One region of the Lysobacter silvisoli genome, then DNA from elsewhere that is predicted to be linked to it. Evidence: predicted binding sites of a transcription regulator. Region 1 holds the regulator's gene; each other region holds the start of a gene.
What was found. Region 1 encodes HrcA, which represses chaperone genes, less so after heat shock. Its sites were predicted from a motif close to TTNGCACTCNNNNNNNNNGAGTGCNAA; they were not measured.

Region 1 (4,207 bases):
AAAGGGGGAAGACAAGCAAAGGCGGAAGCAGAGAAACGAGGGTTGCGGCGTAGCTGCGGATTCGCGGTCGCAGCTTGCGCAGCTCCTACAGGGGTAGGCGCAGTTTTCGTCGTGAGCGGGATCCGTGGTCGCGGCTTACGCCGCTCCTACCCCAAGGCTGAAGCGGCCGTCAGTCGACGTCGGCCAGCAGGCGCTTGGCCGCGGCGCGCACTTCCTTGGTCAGTTCCACGCCGCCCAGCATGCGCGCCAGCTCTTCCTCGCGCTGCTTGGGGTCCAGGCGCTGGACCAGGCTCTGGGTGACCCCGTCGCTGGCCGACTTGCTGACCCGGTAATGCGCATGCCCCTGCGCCGCGACCTGCGGCAGGTGGGTCACGCACAGGACTTGGCGGCTGGCGCCCAGGGCGCGCAGTTTCTGGCCGACGATTTCGGCCACGGCGCCGCCGATGCCGGAGTCGACCTCGTCGAAGACCATGCTGGGCACCGCGTCCAGGCCCAGGGCCGCGACCTCGATGGCCAGCGACACGCGCGAGAGTTCGCCGCCGGAGGCGACCTTGCGCAGCGCGCGCGGCGGCTGGCCGGGGTTGGCGGCGACCAGGAATTCCACCCGTTCGGCGCCCTGCGGGTCGGGACGGTCCTCGCCTATGGGTTCCAGGGCGATATCGAAGCGGCCGCCGCCCATGCCCAGTTCGGCGATCAGGGCGGTGGTGGCGGCCGACAGTGCGGTGGCGGCCTCGCGGCGCGAGCCGGTGAGGGCGTCGGCGGCGCGGCGCCAGGCCTGGGCGGCGGCGGCGATCTCGCCGTCCAGGCGGGCCAGGCGTTCGCCGGCGCCGCGCAGCAGTTCCAGTTCGGCGGCCAGGCCGTCGCGGTGCGCGGCCAACTGCTCGGGGGCGACGCGGTGCTTGCGCGCGAGCTCGTGCAGGCGGCCCAGGCGCTGTTCCAGGGTGTCGAAGGCGGAGGGGTCCAGGTCCAGGTCGTCGCGCACGCGGCCCAGCAAGGCCAGGGCCTCGTCGATCTGAATGGCGGCGGCGTCGAGCATGGCGTCGACGTCGGTCAGCCGCGCCTCGTGCTCGGCCACGCGCTGCAGCTCGCCGCGCACCTGCTGCAGGGCGCGCGACAGCGAAGGGCCGTCCTCGCCGCCGAGGCGGGCGAAGGCGGCGTCGCAGGCGGCGATCAGGCCGGCGGCGTGGGCGTGGCGCTTGTGGTCGGCGAGCAGGCGCGCGATCGCCTCGGGCTCCAGGGTTTCGCGCTCCAGCTCGTGGTACTGGTGCTCCAGCCAGCCGATGCGCTCGGACACGTCGCCCTTGGCGATCAGCGCCTCGCGCTCGCGCAGCAGCGCGGTCCAGCCGCGCGCGGCGGTGTCGACCGCGGCACGGGCGCCGTCGTTGCGGGCGTAGGCGTCGAGCAGGGCGAGCTGGCTGCCCTTGGCCAGCAGCGCCTGGTGTTCGTGCTGGCCGTGGATCTCGACCAGGCGCGAGGCCAGGTCGGCGAGCTGGCCCAGGGTGGCGGGGCGGCCGTTGATCCAGGCGCGCGAGCCGCCGTCGGCGCGGATCACCCGGCGCACCTGGCAGGCCTCGTCCTCGTCCAGCTCGTTGTCGCGCAGCCAGGCGGCCGCGGCGGCGGAGTGCTGCAGCGAGAACTCGGCCACCAGCTCGGCGCGGTCGGCGCCGTGGCGGACCACGCCGCTGTCGGCGCGCAGGCCGGAGATCAGGCCCAGGGCGTCGACCAGCAGCGACTTGCCGGCGCCGGTTTCGCCCGAAATCACGGTCAGGCCGGGGCCGAAGCTGAGTTCGGCGGCGCTGACCACGACGAAATGCTTGAGGGACAGGTGGGTGAGCATGCGGCGATGGCGTTGTGGAGCCGCGATTGTGCCGGGTCGCGCAAGACCGGGCTAGCGGCGCAGGGCGCCAATCTGGGTCGGATTCGTCTCCGTGGCTGAGACGGAAAATTCCTACCTGCCGCCGCCGCGGGCCCGAACCCGCTTGCGTGCGCCGCCGGGCGTGCTTATATCGGCAGCACGATGAGCCGCCGCCCTTCCGACCTGAGCCTGGACCCGCGCGCGCGGCAGCTGCTGCGCACGCTGATCGGGCGCTACATCCACAGCGGCGAGCCGGTGGGTTCGCAGACGCTGGCGCGCCATGCCGGCCTGGACGTGAGCCCGGCGACGATCCGCAACATCCTGTCCGACCTGGAAGACGCCGGCCTGCTCAGCGCGCCGCACACCTCGGCCGGGCGCGTGCCCACCGCCCAGGGCTACCGGCTGTTCGTGGACTCGCTGCTGCAGGTGCGGCCGCTGCCGGACGGCGAACTGGCGCGGCTGCGCAGCGAGCTGCCGGCCGGCACCGGCACCCAGGCCCTGCTGGGCAGCGCCTCGGAGCTGCTGTCGGCGATGACCCATTTCGTCGGCGTGGTCAGCGTGCCCAAGCGCGAGCAGTTCGCGTTCCGGCGCATCGACTTCGTCGCCCTGGACGCGCAGCGGGTGCTGGCGATCCTGGTGCTGGCCGACAGCGACGTGCAGAACCGCATCCTGCAGACCCGGCGGCCGTTCGAGGCGAGCGAGCTGGAGCGGGTGGCCAATTACTTGAACACCCATTTCGCCGGCCGGCCGGTGGCGGAAATCCGCGCCACCTTGCTGCACGAGCTGCGCAGCGCGCAGTCGGAGATGGCCGCATTGCTGGCGCAATCGGTGGAGCTGGCCGAGCAGGCGCTGGCGCCGGAGCCGGACGACGACATGGTGCTGGCCGGGCAGACCCGGCTGATGGGCGTGCAGGAGCTGTCGGACCTGGAGCGCCTGCGCGAACTGTTCGAGGCCTTCGCCCGCAAGCGCGAGATCCTGCAGTTGCTCGAGCGCACCGTGCATGCGCCGGGCGTGCGCATCTTCATCGGCGAGGAAACCGGGCTGGCGCCGCTGGAAGGGGTGTCGCTGGTGACCGCACCGTACACCGCCGGCGGCCGCGTGCTGGGCGTGCTGGGCGTGATCGGCCCCACCCGCATGGCTTACGACCGGGTGATTCCGGTGGTGCAGGCGGCGGCGGATGCGCTGGGGGATGCGTTCAAGGCCGATGGCTGAGTGCTTGTTGGCTTTGGGGTAGGAGCGGCGTGAGCCGCGACCGGTGGCGCGCAGAGGATCCGCAACCGGGGTTTCGCCCAGAGCGGTGTCTTGCGCTGCAGGCCGTTGGGTCGCGGTCGCGGCTTACGCCGCTCCTACCCCAAGGCGGGGCGATAGTGGCTACGGGCGCGCCATTTCGGTGGTACTGGCACCCATCGTCCCAAAAACGTATCGGATCGCGGCCGCTCGCCGCCGTTGCCGCACGTTCGGCGCAGATCAATGCCGTTGTCGGGCCCTGCGCCCTTGAACGCGGGCGTTGGGGCCCCAATAGCTGCCCGGTCGCGGACGTACCGCCCAGGACCCAGCATGAACCAGCACGATCCCCATTCCGACGCCCCCCTAGACGGCCCCGACAGCGCGGCCGAACTCAACGAGGCCGACGGCCTGCGCGCCGAGCTGGCCAAGGTGCGCGACGAGGCGCTGCGCGAGCGCGCCGAACTCGACAACCAGCGCAAGCGCCTGGCCCGCGACATCGACATGGCGCGCAAGTTCGCCAACGAGCGCCTGCTGGGCGACCTGCTGCCGGTGATCGACAGCCTGGAAGCCGGCCTGGCAGCGGCCGGCGGCGATGCCGGCGCGCTGCGCGAAGGCATGGAGCTGACCCTGCGCCAGCTGCTCAAGGTGGCCGCCGACAACGGTCTGGTGGCGGTGGATCCCGCCGGCCAGCCCTTCAACCCCGAGCATCACCAGGCCATGAGCATGGTGCCGGCACCGGGCGTGGCGCCGGGCCACGTGGTCCAGGTCTACCAGAAGGGTTGGCTGCTCAACGAGCGCCTGCTGCGCCCGGCCCTGGTCGTGGTCAGCCAGGACGCCTGAAGCGGTCATTAGGGCAGGGGCCCGCGGCGCTTGAACCGCCCTGCGCCGGCCCCAGATAGCGAACATCGGCGGCGCGCCCGTGCGGCAGCCCGCCCCAACGTCTACAAGCATTAGCGAGGGAGCAACACCATGGGCAAGATCATCGGCATCGACCTGGGCACGACCAACTCGTGCGTGGCGATCATGGAAGGCGGCAACGTCAAGGTCATCGAGAACGCGGAAGGCGATCGCACCACGCCGTCCATCGTCGCCTTCACCAAGGACAGCGAAGTCCTGGTCGGCGCA
Region 2 (4,207 bases), on a different contig from region 1:
AAGGACTACGGCAACCTGGCCACCATCGGCCGCATGGCCGCGGTGGTGGACGTGCACGGCTTCAAGCTATCGGGCGTGCTGGCCTGGTGGTTCTGGCTGGCCGCGCACGTGTTCTTCCTGATCGGCTTCCGCAACCGGGTGATCGTGCTGGTCAACTGGGCCTGGGCGTACTGGAGCTACCAGCGCCACGCGCGCATCATCCTGGGCGACGACGAATCGCCGCCGTAGCGTTTCAACGCAGCGGCGCGCGCGCGCCGTTCGCGTCCACCCGCCACCAGCGGCCGTCTTCGTACAAGGCGGCCTGCGCCACCGCATCGGGCGCGTGCATGTCCAGATCCAGGGCCAGCACGCGCCCGTTCTGTTGCAGGCGCACGTTGGGCACGATGGTGTGGCCGATGGCGATGCGGCGCACGCCGTAGCGCTGCAGCGCGCGGTCCAGGTGCGCGGACGGATCGGCGTCGCGCGCGTATTTGGGATCGTCGGGCAAAGCCATGCCGCGGTACCAGGTGACGCCGCTGCGGCCGAGCACGGCCGCGGCCGCCTCGGGCATCTCGTCCAGCGGGGTGCCGTAGTGCGGGCGCGCGACCGCGTTGGCGGCGGCCACGTCCAGGTCGCGATCCAGGAACGCCGCACTGATCCCGCCGTGCACCAGCAAGGTGTCGCCGACGCGCGCGATCACCGGCTTGCTGCGCAGCCACGCGCCCAGCACCGAACGTTCGCCGAACAGCGCCTGCTCGCCCAGCGCGGCTTGCGTGGCCACCAGGTGGCGCGGCCAGTACTTCATGCGCCCGGACAGGCCGAGCTGTTCGTGGTTGCCCAGCACGTAATGCACGCGGCCGCCCGCGCGGCGCGCTTCGTCGTCCAGGCGGTAGATCAGCCACAACAGCGGCAGCATGTCGCGGCCGCGGTCGACGAAGTCGCCGACCAGGGCGATGTGGCCGTCGCCGTAGCGCCAGTGCAGCTTTTCGTCGACCACGCCCTGCGCGCGCAGCAGCGCGGTGTAGCGGTCGAACTCGCCCTCCATGTCCGACAGCACCAGCAGCCTGGCCGGCTGCGCGGGAGTGTCGCCGTCCTCGGCCGCCGGCGTGGGCCGCAGCGTCACTTCGAAGCGCGTACGCACCGGATCGCCGACCTCCACCGTCAGCGTGGGCGCGGGCTGCAACGGCAGCCGGCGTTCGTGCACGCGCCATTGCGCGCCGTCGCGCCGGGTCGCGACCACGCGGTAACCGCTGCCGTCGACGAACACGTGCGGACCATCCTGATCGAGCGCCGGGCGCTGCATCCACTGCAGGCGCTGCGCGTCCGCATCCCAGCCCAGGGCCACGTTGCCGCTGCCGTCCTTGAGCTTCCAGCCGCCGAACACCACCAGCCCGGCCACCGTCGCCAGCGCCAGCAACAGCGCACAGGTCAGCCATTTCGCCGCTCGCCGCATCGCAGGTCCTCGCGCGCGCCGATGGCGCGCCTGCGGCCGATGCTAGCAAGCGGCCAAACAAAACGGCCCGGTTTCCCGGGCCGTCGTGCTTAGGCTGCGCGCTCGCGGATCAGGCCGCGAACAGCGCGCGCATCTTCTTCAGCGCGTTGGCCTCGATCTGGCGGATGCGCTCGGCGCTGACGCCGTACTCGTCGGCCAGTTCCTGCAGCGTGACCTTGCTGTCGGCGTCCAGCCAGCGGCGCTTGACGATGTCGCGCGAACGCTGGTCCAGGCCGGCCATGCCTTCGCGCAGCAGGGCGAGCTGATTGTCTTCCTCGTCCTCGCGCTCGTAGCTCTGCGAGGGGTCTTCGTCGTGCGCGCGCAGGTAGGCGGCCGGCGACGGCGGAGCGTGGTCGTCGTCCTCGTCGGCCGGCGCATCGAAACCGATGTCGCGGCCGGACAGGCGCGATTCCATCTCCAGCACTTCGCGCTCGGACACGTTGAGGTCCTGGGCGACCAGGCGCACTTCCTCGGCGTTCATCCAGCCCAGGCGGGTCTTGGACTTGCGCAGATTGAAGAACAGCTTGCGCTGGGCCTTGGTCGTGGCGACCTTCACGATGCGCCAGTTCTTGAGGATGAACTCGTGCATCTCGGCGCGGATCCAGTGCACCGCGAAGGAGACCAGGCGCACGCCCTGTTCCGGGTCGAAGCGCTTGACCGCCTTCATCAGGCCGATATTGCCTTCCTGGATCAGGTCGCCGATCTGCAGGCCATAGCCGTTGTAGCCGCGCGCCACGTGGACCACGAAGCGCAGATGGGAATGGACCAGCTCGCGCGCGGCGTCGAGGTCCTCGCCATCGCGGTAGCGGCGGGCCAGGGCCTGTTCGTCCTCGGCGGTGAGCACCGGAATGCGGTGCACCGCGCCGATGTAGGCGTCCAGCGAACCCAGCGCGCTGGGAACCGGCAGGCTGTTGGAAACGAGGGCGTTGGAAGCGGAGATTTGGCTCATGGGGGTCATCTTAGCAGTCGGGGTCTATGACTGCTAAAGACCCCGGAAGTTCCGCAGTGTTGCACCGGTAGAACGTCCCCCGGGCCGGCGCGGTGCCTGCGCCGCCCCGAGGGGGCACTCAGAATATTCATTGCAGATCAATCGCTTATGACAGCACAGCCGGCGTATGCCGAGGGTGAATCCGGCGCCGGCCTGGCCGCCGCTCCCCGGGCGCTGAGCGCCGGCTGACTGAACCCAGATGGGGCCGGCCCCAGCGGGCCCAAGCCTGACCTTCGGCAGGGGGGACCGCCCTCGATTGGGCGGCCCCGCCCCGGCGGCGGGCCTAAGGCTGGCCGCCCGCTGCGGCCGCGCCGGAGACCTCGCGGATCGCGTCCGCCACGGCCTTCGGGTTTTCGCGGTGGAGGTTGTGCCCGGTGGCGAAGTAGCGGTGCGTGCCGTGAGAGAAGCCGGCGAACAGCGCCGCGTGCTGGGCCTTCCACAACGATTTGCCCTGCGCGGTTTCCTCGAACACGAACGGCTCGTCGGCGACCTGGGTGGCGGTCAGCAAGGCGACCGGCAGGTCGGGCATGGTGCGCGGCGTGGCGGTGTCCGCGCTGTCCAGTTGCTCGATCAGCAGCGTGTAGTCGCCACGCAGGGACGGCGGCAGCATCGACAGCATCGCCTGGTCGTCGGCCTTCACCCGCTCGCGGTCGGCCGCCATGAAGGCATGTCGCTGCTGCAGGGTGGCCGGGTCCACCAGGACCAGGGCCTGTACGCGCTGAGGATGGCGGCGTGCGAACTCGGTGGCCAGCAGGCCGCCGTAGGAGTGGCCCACCAGCACGACCTTGCGGCCCGGTGCCAGCGTGTCGATCACCGCGCCCAAATCCTGCAGGTGCGCTTCGATCGTCTTGGGCTTGCCGTCGCTGCCCGACCGGCCCAGGCCCGCCCGGGCATAGGCGATGCAGCGGCAGTCGGCGCCCAGGTCGGCGATCACGTCCTTCCACACGCCCGCGCCCTGGCCGAAACCGGACTCGAACACCACCACGGTGGCGCCATCGCCCTGTTGCTCGGCCTGCAGGGCATAACCCGCGCGCCGCACTTCGATCCCGCCGGCCTGCGCCAAGGGGGTGGCCAGCACGGCGGCAGCCCCCAGCGCGGCCAGTGCCGCCCAACGCTTGATCATTCGGTACTCCCCTCAGCGCACGCCCGTCCGGGCCGGCGCGACTGTCAGTGGCGTGGGCGGATCAGCGGAAGCGCTGCGCGGTCTGGCTGGGGACGTAGGCCGGGGCCAGACCATAGCCGCTGCTGGAGCCGTAGCCGACGCCGAAGGCGCGTTCGCGCGGCTGCGGGCGGGCCGCCAGGGCGGCGACCTGGTCGCGGTTGCGCGGGCGGGGCAGATGGGTGGAGAACAGGGAGACGAGGACGTTCATGTCGGTGGCCTTGGCGGTGTGATCTGGTGTGTTGGTAAAGTACAACACCAGATCAAACCCTTCCATAGGCCGGAAGTCACCCGCTCGAAAGCCGGGTCGCCGGACAGGAGCCCGGCGCATCGAGCCCCTGCCTGGCGCTCAGCGGCCGAACAGCTTGCGCGCGTTGCCGGAGCGGATCTTGGCCTTCTCTTCGGCGGTCAGGTCGAGCCGCTCCAGCGCGTCCACGGCCCGGCCCAGACCGAGCTGCGGGTAGTCGGAGCCCAGCAGCACCTGGCCGATGCCGACGTTGCGCAGGGTCCAGACGAACTCGGGCTCGATCGGCGAATCCGCCGCCAGCACCGCCGTGGCGGAGATGTCGAAGTAGATGTTGTCGGCGAA
Region 3 (4,207 bases), on a different contig from region 1:
AACCCCGCCTCGCGGCGGGGTTTTTCGTTTCGCTGCAACGGCGAGCGCGCTGGATCAGAAATCCATGCCGCCCATGCCGCCCATGCCGCCGCCGCCCGGCATCGCCGGCTCGTCCTTCTTCGGCAGCTCGGCGACCATGGCTTCGGTCGTGATCATCAGACCGGCGATGGAGGCCGCGTTCTGCAGCGCGGTGCGGGTGACCTTGGTCGGATCCAGGATGCCGGCCTCGATCATGTCGACGTACTCGCCGGTGGCGGCGTTGTAGCCGTAGGCGCCCTTGCCTTCGATGACCTTGTTGAGGATGACCGACGGCTCTTCGCCGGCATTGGTCACGATCTCGCGCAGCGGCGCTTCCATCGCGCGCAGGGCGATGGCGATGCCGTGGTTCTGGTCTTCGTTGGCGCCCTTCAGCCCGCCGATGGCGGCCTTGGCGCGCAGCAGCGCGACGCCGCCGCCCGGGACGATGCCCTCTTCCACGGCAGCGCGGGTGGCGTGCAGCGCGTCTTCGACGCGAGCCTTCTTTTCCTTCATCTCGACTTCGGTGGCGGCGCCGACCTTGATGACGGCCACGCCGCCGGCCAGCTTGGCCACGCGCTCCTGCAGCTTCTCGCGGTCGTAGTCCGAGGAGGTCTCCTCGATCTGCGCCTTGATCTGCTTGATGCGCGCTTCGATGCCGGCGGTGTCGCCAGCGCCGTCGATGATGGTGGTGTTCTCCTTGGAGACCTGGATCTTCTTGGCGCGGCCCAGATCCTTGATCGTGGCCTTCTCCAGCTGCAGGCCCACTTCCTCGGAGATCACGGTGCCGCCGGTCAGCACGGCCATGTCTTCCAGCATCGCCTTGCGACGGTCGCCGAAGCCCGGCGCCTTGACGGCGCAGACCTTGACGATGCCGCGGATGGTGTTGACCACCAGGGTCGCCAGGGCTTCGCCCTCGACTTCCTCGGCCACGATCAGCAGCGGCTTACCGGCCTTGGCGACGCCTTCCAGCACCGGCAGCAGGTCGCGCACGTTGGAGATCTTCTTGTCGTGCAGCAGGATGAACGGATCGTCCAGCTCGGCCTGCATCGACTGCTGGTTGTTGATGAAGTACGGCGACAGGTAGCCGCGGTCGAACTGCATGCCCTCGACCACGTCCAGCTCGTTCTCCAGGCCCGAGCCGTCTTCGACGGTGATCACGCCTTCCTTGCCGACCTTGTCCATCGCCTGAGCGATCAGGTCGCCGATGTTGTGGTCGGAGTTGGCGGAGATCGCGCCGACCTGGGCGATTTCCTTGGAGGTGGACGAGGGCTTGGACAGCTTCTTCAGCTCGCCCACGGCCTCGGTCACGGCCTTGTCGATGCCGCGCTTGAGGTCCATCGGGTTCATGCCGGCGGCGACCGCCTTCATGCCCTCGCGGATCAGCGCCTGCGCCAGCACGGTGGCGGTGGTGGTGCCGTCGCCGGCGTTGTCGGAGGTCTTGGAAGCGACTTCCTTGACCATCTGCGCGCCCATGTTCTCGAACTTGTCGGCCAGTTCGATCTCCTTGGCGACGGACACGCCGTCCTTGGTGATCGTCGGCGCGCCGAAGCTCTTCTCGAGCACGACGTTGCGGCCCTTCGGGCCCAGGGTGGCCTTGACGGCATTGGCGAGCACGTTGACGCCGCGCACCATCTTCGCGCGCGCGTCCTCACCGAAACGGATTTCCTTGGCAGCCATTAGTGTTAACTCCGGAATTCGTGATGTGTGATTCGTGATTGGCTAGGAGCGATGCGATTCGGACCGCTGGCGATTGGTCGCGCGTTGCGCTTTACCAGTCGCCGATCGCGAATCGCGGCTCATCAGCCGATGACGGCGAAGATGTCGTCTTCTTTGACGACCAGGTATTCGGTGCCGTCCAGCTTCACCTCGGTGCCGCTGTACTTGCCGAACAGCACCTTGTCGCCGGCCTTGACCTTGGGCGCGCGCAGGTTGCCGTTGTCGAACACCTTGCCTTCGCCGACCGCGACGACTTCGCCCTTGATCGGCTTTTCGGTGGCCGAATCCGGGATCACGATCCCGCCAGCGGAGACCTTTTCTTCTTCCATGCGCTTGATGACCACGCGGTCGTAGAGCGGCTTGATGTTCATTGGCAACCTCTAAGTGGTTGAATGGGTGGGGAAAGATCGTAAATTTTAGCAGTCGCCCCGGCGGAGTGCCAATGCCGGGGACAAAAACGCCCGGAGAACCGGGATGGCCAGGAGATGGGGCGGCGGCGGGGCTTTTCAAGCGTGGGGCGCGCAGATCGTCTTGGGACGGCACCAGGGGCCACCCAACGATGCCGCGCGCGGGCTCACAGCCGCGCCCGGGGCGGTCGGCTCACTATAGAAAAGGCCAGGGCCCGCGGGCCCGGCGCACGCTGGATACAGCGACTTTGCGCTTCGGGAACGCCCAAAAGAAAAGAGCGCGTCCCGTGGAACGCGCTCTTTGGTGCGGAGATGGCCGTCCTCAGCATGGCGCGATCCTGCGCCCCTTCCCCCGAACCGACCTCGTGTCGTTTGCCCACATCCCTGTCGGCGTGGGGCCATGTTGTTCACTGTTCGTCACGTTTTCTAGACCCTACCCCGGTTTTTTTGCCGACTTCCGGTAGCACGGCTGAGCGCCGGAGCCCGTCGCTGTTGACATCTGACCGGGGATAAAGCCCACTTTGCTACCGAAAGAGCACAAGGTACTGCCTATATCGGTAGCCTGGTGAGCTTTGGTAGCAAACGGCTATTTTGTAGGCAAAAATGCTCGAATCCCACCCAGCAAGGAGCGCTAGATGACACCACAACAACGGATCAGATTGGCCCGCCGCCACGCCGGCATGTCGCAAGCGGCCCTGGGCGCCGCCGTAGGCGTGCAGCGTAGCGCGGTGGGGCACTGGGAAAGTGCACAAGGCAAGTTCCCCAGCGTGGCGCATTTGCGCGAAGTCGCGCTGGTCACCGGCGTGCAGTTCGAATGGCTGGCCACCGGCCGCGGCAAGATGAATCTCTCGGCCGACACCGAAATGGATTCGGTGGCCGCGGCCGAGGCGCTGCTGGTCGACGACCCGCTGGAGCTGCGCCTGATCGTGGCCTTCCGCGACACGCCCACCAAGTCCAAGGCGCCGCTGGTGGAAATCGCCGAACAACTGGCGGAACTGCGCACTGGCCGGCCGCGCGCCAACGCCGCCAAGGGCCCGCGCGTGGTGCTGTAACGCGGCTGCGCAGCCGCTGCGCAACCGTCAGGCGCCGTCACGGCCGGCGCCTTTGCCGCACTGCATCAAGCCCTGTCACAAAGGCCGCATAGACTCGCCCGACCACCTTTGGGGAAAGGGAGTCGCCCATGTCGTCGTCTTTGCGCCGTTCCGCGCTGTACCTGCTGCTCGCCGCCGCGCTGCCCACCGCCGCACCGGCCGCCGTCTTCATCAACGAATTCCACTACGACGACGCCACCTCCAGCGGCGACGTCGGCGAGAAGATCGAGGTCGTCGCCACCGCCGGCGAAACCCTCAGCAACTACCGCATCTACCTGTACAACGGCGCCACGCCTTCGGCCGCCGTCACCTACGACAACGACCTGCTGCCCGCCGGCAGCGTGGTGGCCTGCGGCGGCAGCGTGCGCATCGCCGTGCTCAGCTACCCCACCAACGGCATCCAGAACGGCAGCAACGACGGCTTCGCCCTGGTCGACGGCAGCGGCAACGTGGTCCAGTTCCTGAGCTACGAAGGCGCGATCACCGCCTCCGGCGGCCCGGCCTCGGGCATGACCAGCACCAATCTGCCGGTGTCCGAAACCGGCTCCACGCCGGCCGGCACCTCGCTGCGCCTGTCCGGCACCGGCAGCAGCTACGCCAACTTCAGCTGGCAGCCCTCGGCCACGCAGAGCTTCGGTGCCTGCAACGCCGGCCAGACCTTCTCCACGCCGAACCCGGCGCCCACCGTGACCTCGACCACGCCGGCCAACGGCAGCAACACCTTCCCGGCCGCGGGCGACCTGCAGGTGAGCTTCAGCGAAGCGGTGACCCTGGGCAGCGGCGCGCTGACCCTGAGCTGCGCCAGCTCGGGCGCGGTCGCGCTGACCTATCCGTCCAGCGGCACCAGCTTCACCGCCTCCACCGGCACCGCACTGGTCGCCGGCGAGGCCTGCACCTACACCGTGGTCGCCAGCCAGGTCACCGACAGCGGCGGCGCGCATCCGGCGGCCAACACCGTGGTCAACTTCAACGTCG

Region 2: rpoH (RNA polymerase sigma factor RpoH) is a predicted target of HrcA. The motif match lies at 2,431-2,457, and genes of this name have one in related genera.
Region 3: groES (co-chaperone GroES) is a predicted target of HrcA. The motif match lies at 2,151-2,177, and genes of this name have one in related genera.

Annotation. Positions count from the first base shown of each region.
Region 1 covers NZ_QTSU01000001.1:1,336,996-1,341,202, reverse strand. The annotation lists gene recN (DNA repair protein RecN) at 170-1,837, opposite strand; gene hrcA (heat-inducible transcriptional repressor HrcA) at 2,018-3,067, shown strand; gene grpE (nucleotide exchange factor GrpE) at 3,413-3,922, shown strand; gene dnaK (molecular chaperone DnaK) at 4,052-4,207, shown strand, end outside.
Region 2 covers NZ_QTSU01000002.1:850,129-854,335, forward strand. The annotation lists gene DX914_RS15015 (NAD(P)/FAD-dependent oxidoreductase) at 1-228, shown strand, start outside; gene DX914_RS15020 (metallophosphoesterase) at 233-1,432, opposite strand; gene rpoH (RNA polymerase sigma factor RpoH) at 1,542-2,420, opposite strand; gene DX914_RS15030 (alpha/beta fold hydrolase) at 2,743-3,582, opposite strand; gene DX914_RS15035 (hypothetical protein) at 3,644-3,829, opposite strand; gene DX914_RS15040 (amidohydrolase family protein) at 3,968-4,207, opposite strand, start outside.
Region 3 covers NZ_QTSU01000004.1:117,643-121,849, forward strand. The annotation lists gene groL (chaperonin GroEL) at 55-1,695, opposite strand; gene groES (co-chaperone GroES) at 1,818-2,105, opposite strand; gene DX914_RS18230 (helix-turn-helix domain-containing protein) at 2,777-3,193, shown strand; gene DX914_RS18235 (endonuclease) at 3,322-4,207, shown strand, end outside.